2 regions of the Rhizobium sp. CG4 genome follow, and region 2 is predicted to be linked to the other one. Evidence: riboswitches for the same ligand, from Rfam matches in the RefSeq annotation. Region 2 holds a riboswitch; the other holds the start of a gene.
The links. Region 2 has a riboswitch for cobalamin ahead of HGO37_RS05355 ((2Fe-2S) ferredoxin domain-containing protein). Riboswitches for the same ligand answer to the same signal wherever they lie in the genome.
Positions count from the first base shown of each region.

Region 1: it holds a riboswitch for cobalamin, as region 2 does, so the genes downstream of both, bluB (5,6-dimethylbenzimidazole synthase) here and HGO37_RS05355 ((2Fe-2S) ferredoxin domain-containing protein) in region 2, are expected to answer to the same signal.

Region 1 is NZ_JABAEG010000002.1:282,409-290,001, reverse strand. Features, by position in the region: gene HGO37_RS06525 (glyoxalase superfamily protein) at 28-405, opposite strand; gene HGO37_RS06520 (TolB family protein) at 588-1,418, shown strand; cobalamin riboswitch at 1,459-1,643, shown strand; gene bluB (5,6-dimethylbenzimidazole synthase) at 1,724-2,410, shown strand; gene HGO37_RS06510 (DUF2865 domain-containing protein) at 2,445-3,527, opposite strand; gene HGO37_RS06505 (NADP-dependent malic enzyme) at 3,706-6,015, opposite strand; gene HGO37_RS06500 (UDP-2,3-diacylglucosamine diphosphatase) at 6,215-7,045, shown strand; gene HGO37_RS06495 (winged helix-turn-helix transcriptional regulator) at 7,143-7,523, opposite strand.
Region 2 is NZ_JABAEG010000002.1:48,712-56,304, reverse strand. Features, by position in the region: gene HGO37_RS05370 (DMT family transporter) at 1-659, opposite strand, end outside; gene HGO37_RS05365 (helix-turn-helix domain-containing protein) at 685-1,242, shown strand; gene HGO37_RS05360 (GNAT family N-acetyltransferase) at 1,298-1,927, shown strand; cobalamin riboswitch at 2,117-2,308, shown strand; gene HGO37_RS05355 ((2Fe-2S) ferredoxin domain-containing protein) at 2,439-3,227, shown strand; gene HGO37_RS05350 (ABC transporter substrate-binding protein) at 3,242-4,738, shown strand; gene HGO37_RS05345 (ABC transporter permease) at 4,741-5,658, shown strand; gene HGO37_RS05340 (ABC transporter permease) at 5,655-6,443, shown strand; gene HGO37_RS05335 (cytochrome b) at 6,553-7,044, shown strand; gene HGO37_RS05330 (TetR/AcrR family transcriptional regulator) at 7,247-7,593, shown strand, end outside.

The sequences.
Region 1 (7,593 bases), 230 kb from region 2:
CGCGTCGGCGCGACACCATTCCCGTACCTAGATTACCTGGCCGACATCGATGCGGTTGCCATCCGGGTCTTCAAACACGAAGGCGCGCAGGCCGTAATCCTTGTCCTGCAGACCTTTGATGATGCGCAGGCCATGTTGTTTGCACAGCCTATGCAGGGCATCGACGTCACTCACCATCATGTGAGCAACGTTGAAGGGGGCTGCCTTGTGTGACGGCTGCAGGGTCAGATGCAGCTCGGCATTGCCCTGTTTCAGGATCATGAAACCGACGGGATTTCCGTTTTCAAACACCTTGGTGAAGCCGAGCACTCCGACATAGAAGTCATGGGCCTTTTGAATGTCCTTGACGGGAAGCATGGCGGCAATCCGGCCAAAATGGATGCCTTGATCGGCGATGGAATTCATCGCGGAACCTCGAACCTGGGAGAAACGGGGCAGGGTAAACGGACTGTGCCGAAACGCTGCTGTTCTCCTTATTTGAATTTGCAGGACGGTGCCTGCGGCAATAGGATCATTATGTAAAGGTGTCGGGCGAGGCAAATAAAATGTCCGCTCAATCCTGTTGATGAGCAATCCCGGGAGGATGCGTGCGCAGTTCCATCGAAATCTACAACATCCGCACCCGTCAGATGCGTGTGGTCTGGCAGACCGAGGCGCTGTTTGAAGCGCCCAACTGGTCGCCGGATGGCCAATATCTGCTGCTCAATGCCGATGGGCTGATCTATCGCCTGTCGCTTTCGGGTGATCCGACACCGGTCAAGGTGGATACCGGTTTTGCGACCCTGTGCAACAACGACCATGGCATTTCGCCCGACGGTTCGCTTTATGCCATTTCCGACAAGGTGGAGTTTGGCAAGAGCGCAATCTACCTGCTGCCGTCTTCCGGCGGCACGCCAAGGCTGATGACGCACAATTTGCCATCCTATTGGCATGGCTGGTCACCGGATGGAAAATCATTTGCCTACTGCGGCATTCGCGATCAGGTTTTTGATATATATTCCATGGACATAGAAAGCGGAGTTGAATCACGTCTTACGCATGGTGAGGGCCGTAATGACGGGCCGGATTACTCCGCCGATGGCCAGTGGATCTATTTCAATTCCAGCCGCACCGGGCTGATGCAGATATGGCGTGTGAAGACTGATGGCTCATCTGTCGAGCGCGTAACCGACAGCAATTTTGGAGACTGGTTTCCCCATCCATCGCCATCAGGCGACAAGGTGGTGTTCGTGTCCTACGACGCCGATGTCTTTGACCATCCCCGTGATCTGAATGTGCGGGTGCGGTTGATGGATACCGATGGCGGCAATGTCGAGACGCTGTTTGAACTGTTTGGCGGGCAGGGCACCATGAACTCGCCCAACTGGTCGCCTGACGGCGATGAGTTCGCCTATGTCAGGTATTTCCCGGCGACCTAACGCCACATGCACCCGTGCTTGCATTTGCGCGATCTAGCGGACATAAGCACTGCCGTCAGGTGCCTGCACGACGTGCGGGAGAATCGGGAATCCGGTGCAAGACCGGAGCGTGCCCAACGCTGTAAGGCGGACATCTGCTGCACCAATCGCCACTGGATGTTCCGGGAAGGCGGCAGCGGAAGGACGATGCCAAGCCAGAAGACCGGCCCGACATCATAGACCAGCCCGTATGGACGGCGGGAATGGTTGTTTGCCTGGTGGGTTCTGCGGGATTTGCCGGCAATAAGCATTGTTGGGGATTAACGATGCAGGACGATCCGTTTTCTGAAGCCCGCCACGCGGCTGGCGCTTTTTCCTGTGATGACAAGGCAGCCGTTTACCGGGCCATTGAGACGCGCCGTGATGTGCGCAATGAGTTCGAAAGCCATCCATTGCCGGATGATCTGGTGACAAGGCTACTGGCTGCCGCTCACGCCGCACCCTCGGTCGGTTTCATGCAGCCGTGGAACTTCACACTGATCAGGGATCAGACGGTGCGTGATGCCGCCTGGCAGGCTTTCGCCCGCGCCAATGAGGAGGCGGCGCTGCTGTTCGAAGATGACAGGCAAAGCCTTTATCGTAGCCTCAAGCTCGAGGGTATTCGCACCGCCCCCCTCAGCATCTGCGTGACCTGCGATCCGACCCGTGGTGGTACCGTCGTTCTGGGACGCACCCACAACCCGCGCATGGATATCTATTCCACGGTCTGCGCCATCCAGAACCTGTGGCTTGCTGCCCGTGCCGAAGGGGTGGGTGTCGGTTGGGTCAGTATCTTCCATGATGCAGACATACGCCGCATTCTCGGCATTCCCGACCATATCGAAATCGTTGCCTGGTTATGTCTGGGGTACGTGACCGAACTCTACGGCGAGCCGGAACTGGCCGTTAAGGGCTGGGCCAAAAGGCTGCCGCTGGAAGATCTGGTGTTCCAGGATCAGTGGGGCAGTCGATAAATCTATTGGCACGCGTAAGGAAACGCGTCGTGCGTCACTGCTGCTGCGGTTGTGCACCCTGCAGAGCCGGATTGTGCAGATCGATCCGGCTGGTTTCCTCGGGCAGAAACTGTGGTCCAACGACCCGGACTTTACTATCCTTGGGATCATAGTCGCGCTCGGCTGGTGCTTCGGCAACCGGTTGTTCTGCCTGCTTGTTTTCGCCATTCGGCGTCTTGATATCTGTAACGCCGGAATAGGGTTCTGCGGGTTTTGACTGGTTGGCCTCTTCCTGCTTTTTCATCTGGTCGAAATAAGACGCCATGTTGCAGCCGCAGGATGGCGAGCGGGTGTCTGCTGACGTGTTGCGATAGGCAAAGGCGGTCGGCAGGTCCTTGTATGGCTTGCCGGTCTCGGCAGAAACCATATCCGCACTCTCCTGACCTTGCAGGGAGTGGTAATAAAGCTCGGTCTCAGAACCGGGGCACATTTGTTCACAGGTCGCGGCCTGACGGCGAAAATCAAGCGGTGAGGCATTGGACGAAATCGGGAAGAACGCGCCGTCGCAGGTGCGTACGCACAGGGTTCTAAGGCCGCCCTGCATTGGCGGTGTGAACACCGGCTGGCGGTTCGGGTCCACCTCGATCATGCCGGGTGGGGCAAATTCCTGGGTCTGGTCATTCGGGCTAGCGGCGGCAGACTGTGGGCGTTCGTCAAAGCAGCCATTGGCATCAAGTGCGGCCATGATACGATCACGGTCAACGCCGCGATTGCGCTGCTGTGCGATCATCTGGTCGCGGCTGACAAGCAGGTCGTCCCGCTCCGCCTCGGCGTCATAAAGTGCATCTTCGATCTGGTCGCACAGCTGGGCATTTTCACCGCCGTAAACGACAATGCTGCCGCTCGAGCAGCCATAGGCTCTCAGATCATTGCGGATTTTGCGGATGATGATGTTCTGGCGGGTCAAGGCGCTTGCAAAATGGCGCACTTCGGCAGTGTTTCCAATAATCTGCGCAGGCGCGCGCAATTCCTGACGCAGGTCATCACACACCGAGGCAGCAAAGGACGCGGCAGGAAAGCTGCCGATCAGTACCGGCAAAAACAGCATTGTAAAATTGCGCAGTTTCAAAGCTGTCACCTGTATGTTCCGCTTCCGATGTGGTTGCGTTTTCGGCTTCGCGTCTGCGGACATCCAAACAAAAAGGATGGAAAAATATATGCCGCAAGCGCCTCATTCATCCGATTGTTATCATATAAATGAGGCAGTTGCGGCAATCGGCAATTCAAAACTGCGTTAACGCAGCTTTAGGGCACCATTACGGATGCGAGGCTTCCACGACAGCCAAGGCTGCCATGTTGACCACGCCGCGCGATGTCACGGTTGGCGACAGAATATGTGCGGGAAGGGCGGTGCCGAGCAGGATCGGGCCAACATGCAGCGCATCTGTCATGGTGCGAACCAGACCGAGCGAAATATTCGCCGCGTCAAGGTTCGGGAACACCAGCAGGTTTGCTTCGCCAGACAGCGTGCTGTCAGGCATCGCACGCTTGCGCAGGCTTTCGGTCAGGGCAGAACCACCCTGCATTTCGCCATCGACTTCGAGATCCGGTGCGGTGTCACGCACGATCTGCAAGGCGTCACGCATCTTGCGGGCGCTTTCCGAATCACGCGAACCAAAGTTCGAGTGGCTGATCAGCGCGGCCTTTGGCGTGATGCCGAAGCGGCGGATTTCCTGAGCGGCCAGAATGGTGCTTTCAGCAACTTCTTCTGCGGTTGGATTGTAGGTCACAAACGTATCGGTGAAGAAGGTTGCGCCACGCTGCGAGATGATCAGGCTGAGGCCCGAGAATGCACGCACGTCCTTTTTCTTGCCAATGATCTGGTTGACGTCACGCAGGTGACGGTCAAAACGGCCTTCTAGACCGCAGATCAGCGCGTCTGCTTCACCACGCTTGACCGACAGCGCACCTATGACGGTGGTGTTGGTACGAACGATGGTGCGGGCAGCTTCCGGGTTGATACCCATGCGGCCAACCAGCGCGAAGTAATCATCGACATATTCGCGGTAACGTGGATCGTCTTCCGGATTGACCACGGCAAAGTCTGCATGCGGACGAATGCGCAGACCGAAACGCTTGAGGCGGGATTCGATGATCTGCGGGCGACCGATCAGGATCGGTACGCCGGTGCCTTCTTCCAGCAGAACCTGGGCAGCACGCAGCACGCGCTCGTCTTCACCTTCCGAGAAGATGATGCGCTTCTTCTCAGCCGATTTTGCAGCGGCAAAGATTGGCTTCATCACGAAACCAGAGCGCCAGACGAAGCGGTTCAGCTGGTCGAGATAGGCGTCGAAATCGGTGATCGGACGCGATGCAACGCCGCTGGCTGCCGCCGCACGGGCAACGGCCGGTGCAATGCGCAGGATAAGGCGCGGGTCGAATGGCGATGGAATGAGGTAGGTCGGTCCAAACAGCGGTGTGTCACCGGAATAGGCTTTCGCAGCCACTTCCGAGATTTCTTCCCGCGCCAGTTCGGCAATTGCCTTGACGGCCGCCATCTTCATTTCTTCGTTGATGGTGGTTGCACCACAATCAAGGGCGCCGCGGAAGATGTACGGGAAGCAGAGAACGTTGTTCACCTGGTTCGGGAAGTCCGAACGGCCGGTGCAGATCATCGCATCAGGACGGGCTGCACGCGCCACTTCCGGCATGATTTCCGGGTTCGGGTTGGCAAGAGCCAGAATAAGCGGCTTTTCAGCCATCTGTACCAGCAGCTCAGGCTTCAGAACGCCAGCCGCCGAGAGACCGAGGAAGACATCTGCGCCATCGATGGATTCGGCCAGAACGCGTTTGTCGCTCTTCTGGGCGTAGATTTCTTTCCACTCGTCCATCAGGGTATTGCGGCCGTCATAAACGAGGCCCTCAATGTCGTGAACCCAGATGTTTTCCTTCTTGGCGCCCAGCGATACCAGCAGGTTAAGGCAGGCAAGGGCGGCCGCACCGGCGCCTGACGTGACGATCTTGACATTGCCAAGCGACTTGCCAGCCAGTTCCAGGCCGTTCATCACGGCGGCAGCCACGATGATCGCGGTGCCATGCTGGTCGTCGTGGAACACTGGAATGTTCATCTTTTCGCGCAGCTGGCGCTCGACTTCGAAACATTCAGGCGCCTTGATGTCTTCAAGGTTGATGCCGCCAAAGGTCGGCTCCAGCGCCGAGATGGTCGAGACCATGTCGTTGATGCCGGGCGCGTCGATTTCGATGTCGAATACGTCGATGCCGGCGAATTTCTTGAACAGGACGGCTTTTCCTTCCATCACTGGCTTGGAGGCCAGCGGACCGATATTGCCGAGGCCAAGAACAGCCGTACCGTTGGAGATAACAGCCACCAGATTGGCGCGTGCCGTATATTCGGCGGCCGTTTCGGGGTTCTCGTGAATGGCAAGGCAAGGTGCTGCAACACCCGGCGAATAGGCCAGTGCCAGGTCGCGCTGGTTGCCGAGCGGCTTGGTCGGTTGAATTTCGAGTTTGCCGGGGCGCGGATAGCGGTGGAAAAACAGCGCCTGTTCGTCCAGGTCAGCACTTGCTGGTTTTGGTTGAGTTTTGTTTTTATCCTGCGAATTCATTCCTGCACCGCTTTTTTCAAATGTTTTCGTTGGGCTTCTGAATACATCAATCAGCCCCATGGTACAGCCGTTATTTGATTGATTCGTGTCAAAATGAGTGTGGGTGAAGAGGGTTTTGCGGCAGAAAATAGTCCTTTGTCATGATGCTGAAACACGACTCTGGTTCTGGAGTATGTAGTTTGATTGCCAAGACAGGGGGATGAATTCCGTGGCCCGGCAAATGGAAACCAGACATTTCAGAACCTTATTTATCTCGGACGTGCACCTTGGCTCCAAGGCTGCCAAAACCGACTACCTCCTAGATTTCTTGCGTCATCATGATGCTGACACGATCATTCTGGTGGGAGACATCATTGACGGCTGGCGTTTGCGCCGCAACTGGTACTGGCCGCAAGGCTGCAATGATGTTGTGCAGAAACTGCTGCGCAAGGCGCGCAAGGGTGCCCGGATCATCTATATTCCCGGCAACCATGATGAGTTCCTCAGAGAGTTTCCCGGTTCGCACTTCGGCGGTATCGAAGTCGCCGAACGTATGGTGCATGAAGCGGCAGACGGCAAGAAATACCTGATCATCCACGGCGATGAGTTTGACGTGGTCGTGCGTAATGCCCGTCTGCTCGCTTACCTCGGTGACTGGGCCTACGACGCAGCAATTGCCATCAATGTGATACTGGCAGCCGTTCGTCGCCGTATCGGCCTGCCATACTGGTCGTTCTCGGCCTGGGCAAAGCTGCAGGTCAAACATGCCGTCAACTTCATTGGCGAGTTCCAGCGCGTTGTGGTGGACGAAGCCAAGCGTAACGATGTGGACGGCGTTATCTGTGGCCATATCCACCACGCCGTGATCAGCGAGATGGATGGTATCCGTTACATCAATACTGGTGACTGGGTGGAAAGCTGCACGGCAATTGCCGAAAATGAAGATGGCAGCTTTGAACTGATCACCTGGATGCAGGCTGAAGAAAACCCTGAAAACATCGAGCAGGAAGAGCAGATCGCTCTGCCACCGTTCCCGATGCGCGCCGCCTGACGTGACAGAGTGACAAGCGCCTCTCTGCGGCGTGCATTTCATCTCAGGCTGTCATCTGAAAAATAGCGGTTGCCTCCAGTGACTGGCGGCAACCCAACTACTTTTTCGGCGTTACTTTGCGTCCACGTGCCACTTTTTCCGGGACGCTTTTTCCGTATTCATTCCACCAGGCCGTCAACGCTTCCATTGTCGGACCGAGGCCTCTGGCTTTCGCAGTTATCTCGTACTCCACGCGAGGCGGGACCTCGGCATAGACCGTGCGGGAAACCAAACCGTCCAACTCAAGCTCCCGCAATTGGGCGGTCAACATATGCTGGGTGATGCCAGGAATGGCTTTGCGCAGCTCGTTGAAGCGATAAATGCGCTGGTTGAGAAGCCACATGATTTCGAGTTTCCATTTCCCCGAAAGCAACGCGAATGCACGCCGCATTTCTTCGTGCATATTTGCGCCGTCCGGCTCATTAGTCTGGTTTTCCATACTTACCACGCGAAATTCATCCTACTTGCGAAGATTCATCTAATACCACATTTTCAATGCGAACACCGGA
Region 2 (7,593 bases):
AGGGCCGCCGTCAGCCATACCCATGAAAAGTCGGGAATGCCTTCGCCAAACAGCGGCATGGCAAGGAAGGAAAGGGCGCTTGCCACAAAACACTGCACCACGGAAATACGGCCGCTATCCACCACCGTCGCAAAACGGCTCATCAGCAGTATCTCGACGGCAATGGCAAAGGCACTCAGCAAGGTGGCAATTTCGCCAGCCCCAAGCCCGACATGCAGCGCATCCGGCCCGGCAATCATCACCAACCCGGCAAAGGCCAGCGCCACGCCAACAAGCGTGGTGGTTTTCGGCGGCCGTTTCAACACCAGCCATTGCAGCAGCGGCACCAGCGGCACGTAAAGCGCCGTCAAAAAGGCCGACGTGCTGCTGTTGACCGTCTGCAAACCAAAAGTCTGCAAGGAAAACACGATGAAAATCGACGTGCCGATAACCGCGCCGCTACGCAGTTCGGTCAGGGTCAGATGCCGCATGCGTTTGCGGAAAATGACCAGACAAATGGCGGCAGCCCCCAGAAACCGCAGGCCGACAAAAAACAGCGGCCCGGTATGGCTCATGGCAGTATGAATGATCAGGAATGTCGCGCCCCAGACCACGGTAATGGCGATTAACGCCAGCTCCTGGCGGGAAAAAACCAGCTTGTATTTCGAAAGTGTGTGCATAATAATACGCAATATGAGCAATATAGTGCACAGTCAAGATGACCCATCCGATGTTCTCGCCCATGTGGCCGCCAATCTTCGCCGGTACCGCGCCGATGCGGGCATGAGCCAGGAAGCACTGGCCCAAGCCTCCGGCCTTAGCCGCCGCATGATCAGCAATCTCGAAAGTGGCGATACCAATATCAGCCTCAGCAAGCTGGCTTCGCTGTCGCGTGCGTTGGGTGTCGGCTTTGCGGCCATGGTGGCAAATCCGGCCGCCAGCACCACCAAGGTCGAGGAAATTGCCTGGCGCGGCGCAACGCGCAAAAGTTTTGCCGTGCTGTTGGGCACCGCGCCAGCCCGCAGCCTTGCCGAATTGTGGTCCTGGTCGATCGATGTTGGCGATACCTATCAGGCAGAGCCGGACCCGGTTGGCTGGTATGAAATGATATCCGTGTCGGCCGGTCGCCTGCGCATCAACAAACAGGATGGTTCGGTGGTGGTCAAAGCCGGGGACTTCACCATTTTCGACAGCGCCCAGCCTTATTCTTACGAAAATATCGGGGATGAGGTGCTGCATTTTACCCGCGTGGTGGTCTGCTAGACGCAGCCCTGACACCACCCCAATTTCTGCCTTCCAGCATATATCGAGCATGATCATGAGCACCACAAAGACCTTCACGCCATCAGGTTATTCGCATGTCCAGCCGGGACATATTGCCAGTGTCGTCACCTGTCTGGAAATGACCGAAAACTCTGCTGCGGCGGAACCGTCCTTTGCCGGTGACATCCGCCTGGACCGTATGGAAAAGCCAGATCTGGAGGCGTATCGCACGCTGTACCGAAAGATTGGTGCAGAATGGCTGTGGTTCTCGCGCCTCATCATCAGCGATGAAAAACTGGCCTCGATCATCGGCCATGACGACGTCGAGGTCTATGTGCTGCGCGATGGTCAGCAGGACATCGGCCTGATGGAACTTGATTTTCGTCAACCGAATGAATGTGAGTTGGTGTTTCTGGGCCTGACCGAGGAAGTAACCGGCAAGGGTCTTGGCCGCGCGCTGATGAATGCGACGCTGAAACGTGCCTGGCAGAGAGATATCAAACGCCTGCACCTGCACACCTGTACGCTGGACCATCCCTCGGCGCTCGGCTTTTACCTGCGCTCCGGTTTCCGGCCCTATGCTTTTCAGGTGGAAACGCAGGCCGATCCGCGCCTGACCGGCCACCTGCCACTGACGGCCGCACCGCATGTGCCACTGATCCAGCCGCAACAGCAGAAGGCCTAACGCCAGTCATCCGACCTTGCCCTTGTCACACGTTTGCCAGGGGCAGGGGCTTGCCGTGCATTCATCACCCAACGCCCTTGCCATAATCGATAGTCATGTTATGTAATAACGTAACTTATGTTGTCTGTCGGTCGATCCACTGCCCTTACCAAAGCGCGGCTTGGTAACATTGACAGTGATATCTGAACGTGTAGCTTGTCTGGGTCATGGTTCTTCCACCTCTGGGTGGAAGCTAAGAGGGAATTCGGTGCAAAACCGAAGCTGTCCCGCAACTGTAAGCGGTTAGCCGTTTGTCCAACATGTCACTGGCAGAAATGCCGGGAAGACGGACAACGGCATTGACCCGCAAGCCAGGAGACCTGCCTGACGAGATACGATTCCGTGGTCGGGGTGTGCCACAGGAATGAGTGTGTGCGCGGCCTTCCTGCCAGACATGCCTTCATTTTTGCTGCCTCCTGTATTCGAGATTTTGGCAGTGAATGAAGACGTAGAACTTAAGAAAACCCCACCCATGCGCCCGTCACGGCGCGCCATTCTTCTCATCGCAAAGTCTGCCTTTGCAGCATCTCCGCATCTGGAAATGCAGCGCCTTGCCGAAAAACTGGCTGAACATATTGCGCTGTCACACCCCGGAGACATCGTGCAGTTTGCCTTTACGGAGCAGGGCACGCCCTCGCTGCGCGACGGGCTGTTTTCCCTGCTGGAACAGCAGCTTGACCATATCACCATTCTGCCGCTGGTTCTGCCGGTCGAGCCAAGTTTCCGCAACTGGCTGGTCAAGTCGATGAAGCGCTGGCGTGCGTCAGCCACCCAGCCATGGCCGGAAATTTCCATCACCTGCGATATTGCCTCTGCGGGCCTGATGCTGCCGCTGATGAGCGAGCTTCTGGAACAGGCGCAGGCGCTGGAAACCATGCCCGGCAAGGCAGTAGCGCAGGAAGGGTCGCTGGTGCCTGCGCAGAAATACCGCGTTCTCGTCTGTTCCGGCGGTGCCTGCAACAGCGCAGGCGCCGATACGATCTGGAACCACCTTCGCAACCAGCAGGAACGTTTGAAACTGCGCGTCACCGGTGCTGGCACCATGACGGCCAAATCCACCTGTCTTGGGCCGTGCAATCTGGCGCCGGTGCTGCAGGTGTTTCCCGATGGCACCTATTACGGCGGCGTTACCGAACAGGCGGTCGATGACATCATTGCAGGCCATCTGCTCGGCAACCCTGAGCTTGGCAACCATGTGGTCGAAACACACGCCTACCATCCAACAGGCCGCAAGCAGCGGCTGCGTATTCCCCAAAACTGATCCGAGGAGATAAAATGTCATCCAAATTCCTGTCGCGCCTTGGTGCGACCTGGCTTGCCACCGCTGTCATATCAACGGCGGCTGCCGGTTTTGCCGCAGAGCCGCTGCGCGTTGGCGCAACCTACATCACCTCGGGCACAGATCCGGCCAAGGGTTCCAACGGTTGGGCACTGACCAGCCACGGCGTTGGCGAAAACCTGTTTACCGTCGACCGTGATGGCAAGCTGGTGCCGGAACTGGCTGACAAGGCAGAGCGCAATGACGATCTGACCTGGACGATCACCCTGCAGCCCGGCCGCGCTTTTTCAGACGGTTCGCCCGTCACCGCCAAGGCGCTGGCCGCCGGATTTGACAATACCTTCGCCAACAACAAGGCGGCGCTTGCCACCGGTGGCAAGCTGAGTTTTGCCGCGGTCGATGACCTGACACTCAAGGTCACGACGGAAAAGCCGGTTCCCTATATCCAGGCGCTGTTTGCCGAATGGCCACTGGTGGCCTACACACCGGCGGCCAATGGTGAGGCGCTGTTTACCGGCCCTTACAGCATTGCCGATTTCAAGACAGATGCCTCGATCACACTTGCACCCAACGCCCATTTTTCCGGTGCAGACAGCCGTTCTCCGGTTGAGTTCCGCAAGTTTGGAGACGCGCAAAGCATGACACTGGCGCTGGAATCCGGCGAGCTTGATCTGGCCTTCGGCCTGCCGTCGGAAGTCGTCAGCCGCCTGAAAACCAACCCGGACCTCACCATCAAGTCTTTCCCGGTCGGGTATCAATATCTGGCCTTCCTCAACACCACCCGTCCGCTGCTGGCAGATGTCAAACTGCGCCAGGCGCTTGATCTGGCCTTTGATCGCACGGAACTGGCAGCCGCGATCAATGGCGGTGAACCGGCAACCGGCGCTTACGCCGCCTATTTTCCCTTTGCCGGAAAAAATCCCCGCGTGACAGATCTGGATAAGGCAGCGGCGCTGCTGGAGGAGGCGGGCTGGACCAAGGGTTCCAACGGCACCCGCGAAAAGGACGGCAAGCCGCTGCGCCTGCTGGCCATTACCTATCCGCAGCGTCCTGACCTCGTAACCATGCTGCCGGTCGTCAAGGCGCAGTTGGCGCGGGTCGGCGTGGAGCTTGATACGCAGGTCGTCGAAAGCATCCAGCAGGTTGCCTCGGCAGGCGATTTCGATATTGCGCTGTGGGCACAACATACCGCACCAAGCGGTGACCCGGCCTTCTTCCTCAACTCGATGCTGCGCACCGACGCCTCGCTCAATTACGCCAAATATGCCTCGCCGGAATTTGACGCCATTCTCGACCGCTTCGCGTCGGAAGGTGAACCGGATGCCCGCGTCAGCATTGCACTGGATGCGCAGAACAAGCTGTTTGAGGACGTTCCGGCCTCGTTCCTTGTCTCGCCGGTCTGGTATGTCGGTGTGTCCAAGCGGCTGGAAAACTATCAGCCCTGGGGTTCGGACTACCACGTCCTGCGCGCCGATATTGGCGAAGCGAAATAGTCATGAACCTGATCTGGCCCTGCATCAGATCAGCCATTGGGCTGGCGGCGATTTCCTTCGCCGCCTTCGCAATTATTTCGATGATGCCGTCTGACCCCGTGGCCATTGCCGTGCATGTCTGGAACCTGCCGGCAACAGAGGCAACATTCGCGGCCTTGCGGGCAGAATGGGGGCTGGATCAGCCAATTCCGCTGCGCTACCTGCACTGGCTGCAAGGGTTCGTAGTCGGCGACTGGGGCCGGTCCTTCCGCACGGGTGAGGCGGTGTTTGCCGAGTTCGCCGCGCGCCTGCCGGTCTCGCTGTTCATGGGCCTGTCGGGACTTTTTCTCGCCATGCTGCTGGCCGTGCCGCTTGGCTTTTTTGCCGCAGTCAAACCCGGCGGCATCGTCGACAGGTTCAGCCGCAGCCTGTCTGTGTTCGTGCAGGCCGTTCCGGCCTTCTGGGCGGGGTTGGTGCTGTTATGGGTGCTGGGCGTGCAGTTGAAGTGGATCAGACCCTTCGCCAATGACACGGCCTCGATCGTCCTGCCCATTGTGTTGATTGCGCTGCATTCGGTTGCCGTGCTGGCGCGGGTTTACCGCCATGACCTCAGGCAAACCGCAACCCTGCCATTTTACGTCACCGCTTTGGCCAAGGGTCTGTCACCCCGCCAGGCGCTGTGGCGCCACGGCCACCACAGCGCGCTTTACGCGCTGCTGTCGGCCGCTCGCTCCGAGGCCGGTTGGGTCATCGGCTCCACAGCAACCATGGAAATCCTGTTCGGCCTGCCGGGCATCAGCCAGTTCTTGGTGCAAAGCATTGCCGCACGTGACCAGATGGTGTTGCAGGCCTATGTCGTGGTCATTGCGCTGTGGATGCTGCTGATGAATGCGACCGCGCGCCTTGCCATGGAATATCTCGATCCGCGAGCCCGCCTATGATCCGTTATCTGTTGCTGGCGCTGATCGCTTTGTTTTTCGTCACCGGTGGCCTCTGGCAACCGCATGATCCGGATGCCGTCAATATTCTGGCCCGCCATGCCGGTGCCAGCAGCCAGCATATTCTCGGCACCGACCATCTGGGGCGGGATCTGTTTTCGCGCATTCTGGCCGGCGGCTGGAGAACCGGCTGCGTCATCTTTGCCGTGGCCTCCATCGGTTTTGTTGTCGGCAGCATTCTTGGCACCACCGCCGCCATTCTGGGCGGTTGGCGTGAAAGCATCCTGCTACGCGCCTGCGAATTTTTCATCATGGTACCCACGCTCATCGTGGCGCTGACGGCCGCCGCGCTGTTTGGCCTGTCACCGCTCAGTGCCGGCATGGCATTGGGGCTTGCAGGCATTGGCCCGCATTCGCTGCTGGCCCATTCGCTCAGCAAACGGGTGCTGGGCCAGCCCTTCATTCTGGCGGCAAGAAGCCTTGGCGTGTCACCGGCCAGAATGATAACCCGCCACCTGCTGCCCAACACCTTGCCGCTGATGTTGACCTATGTCGGCAATCAGGCCGGCCTTGCCATCGTTGCCTATGCGGCACTGGCCTTTATCGGCCTTGGCGCAGACCCGTCAAAACCCGATTGGGGCTCCATGCTGTTTGAATATCGCGTCTTCATCTTCGATCATCCGATGTTGATGATCTGGCCGGGCATTGCCATTGCCATCACGGTCTCGGTGTTGAACTGGACCTTCGACAATTCCGAAATGGATCAGAAACGCCGCCGTCATATCTGATGCCAGCACAGGTTTTCGCGTGTAATTTTTTCCACAATGCAACTCGTTCAGTTTCGTGTCAGCCATCTGCGGCATCGCTGTTGTCACAAACAGGTCAGCCTCAGGGAACATGCCCATGCGCAGTTACTCAACCGTCCAGAAACTTCTCCACTGGAGTGTTGCAGCCCTCGTTGCCTTTAACCTGCTATTGCCGGATGGCATGAATGCCTGGCACCGTCTGGTCAAACACGGACAGGTGCCACAGCCCGCAGATATATCAGCGGCCAATATCCATGCGCTGGTTGGCATTGCCATTCTGTTTCTGGTTGCGGTGCGGCTTGCCATTCGCATCACATCAGGCGTGCCGCCACAGCCACTTGGCCAACCGCCCATCATCCACCGGCTGGCAGGGTTGGTGCATGGTCTGCTCTACGCGCTTTTGTTTGCCATGCCGATTTCAGGCATGATGGCCTATTACATGGGCATTGACGTTGCTGGCACGCTGCATGCCGAGGTGCTGAAAACAGCCCTTTGGCTGCTGCTCGGTGCCCATGTCGCAGGCGCTCTTGCCCAGCATTTCTATTTCAGATCTGACGTCTTGCGCCGCATGACTGTGTCTTGAGTGCATCGGCGCAGGGTTGCGCTGCCGTGCTGCCCCCACTAAGGCACGGCAGCGCAACCTGAAATCACGTGAGAACCTGAAGACGTTTCAGCCCACCAGCCCATACGTCCAGATCAGTGCCGCGCCATCATTGCCGGTGACAGAATTCAGTGTCCCAAAAATAATTATTGACTGATGTGTCAATAATGCTTAGTTTGATCCTATGGCAAGACCAAGAGAATTCGACCGCGACGCGGCGCTGGACAAGGCATTAAGGGTGTTCTGGGCAAAGGGATTTGCCGCGACATCGACCGATGATCTGCGCGAAGCCATGGGCATCGGCCGCCAAAGTCTTTACGGCGCGTTTGGTGACAAACGCACACTTTACCTGGAGGCGCTGGATACCTACCAGCGCCGCACCAATTCCGGCCATGTCAGACGGTTGACACAGCCTGCGTCACCCATTGAAGGCATCGAAGCCTTGCTGTCCGGCTTGGTCGCCGATGATGATGGCGAACGGGCGCTGGGCTGCATGGGTGTTGGCTCGGTGGGCGAATTCGGCGTGACGGA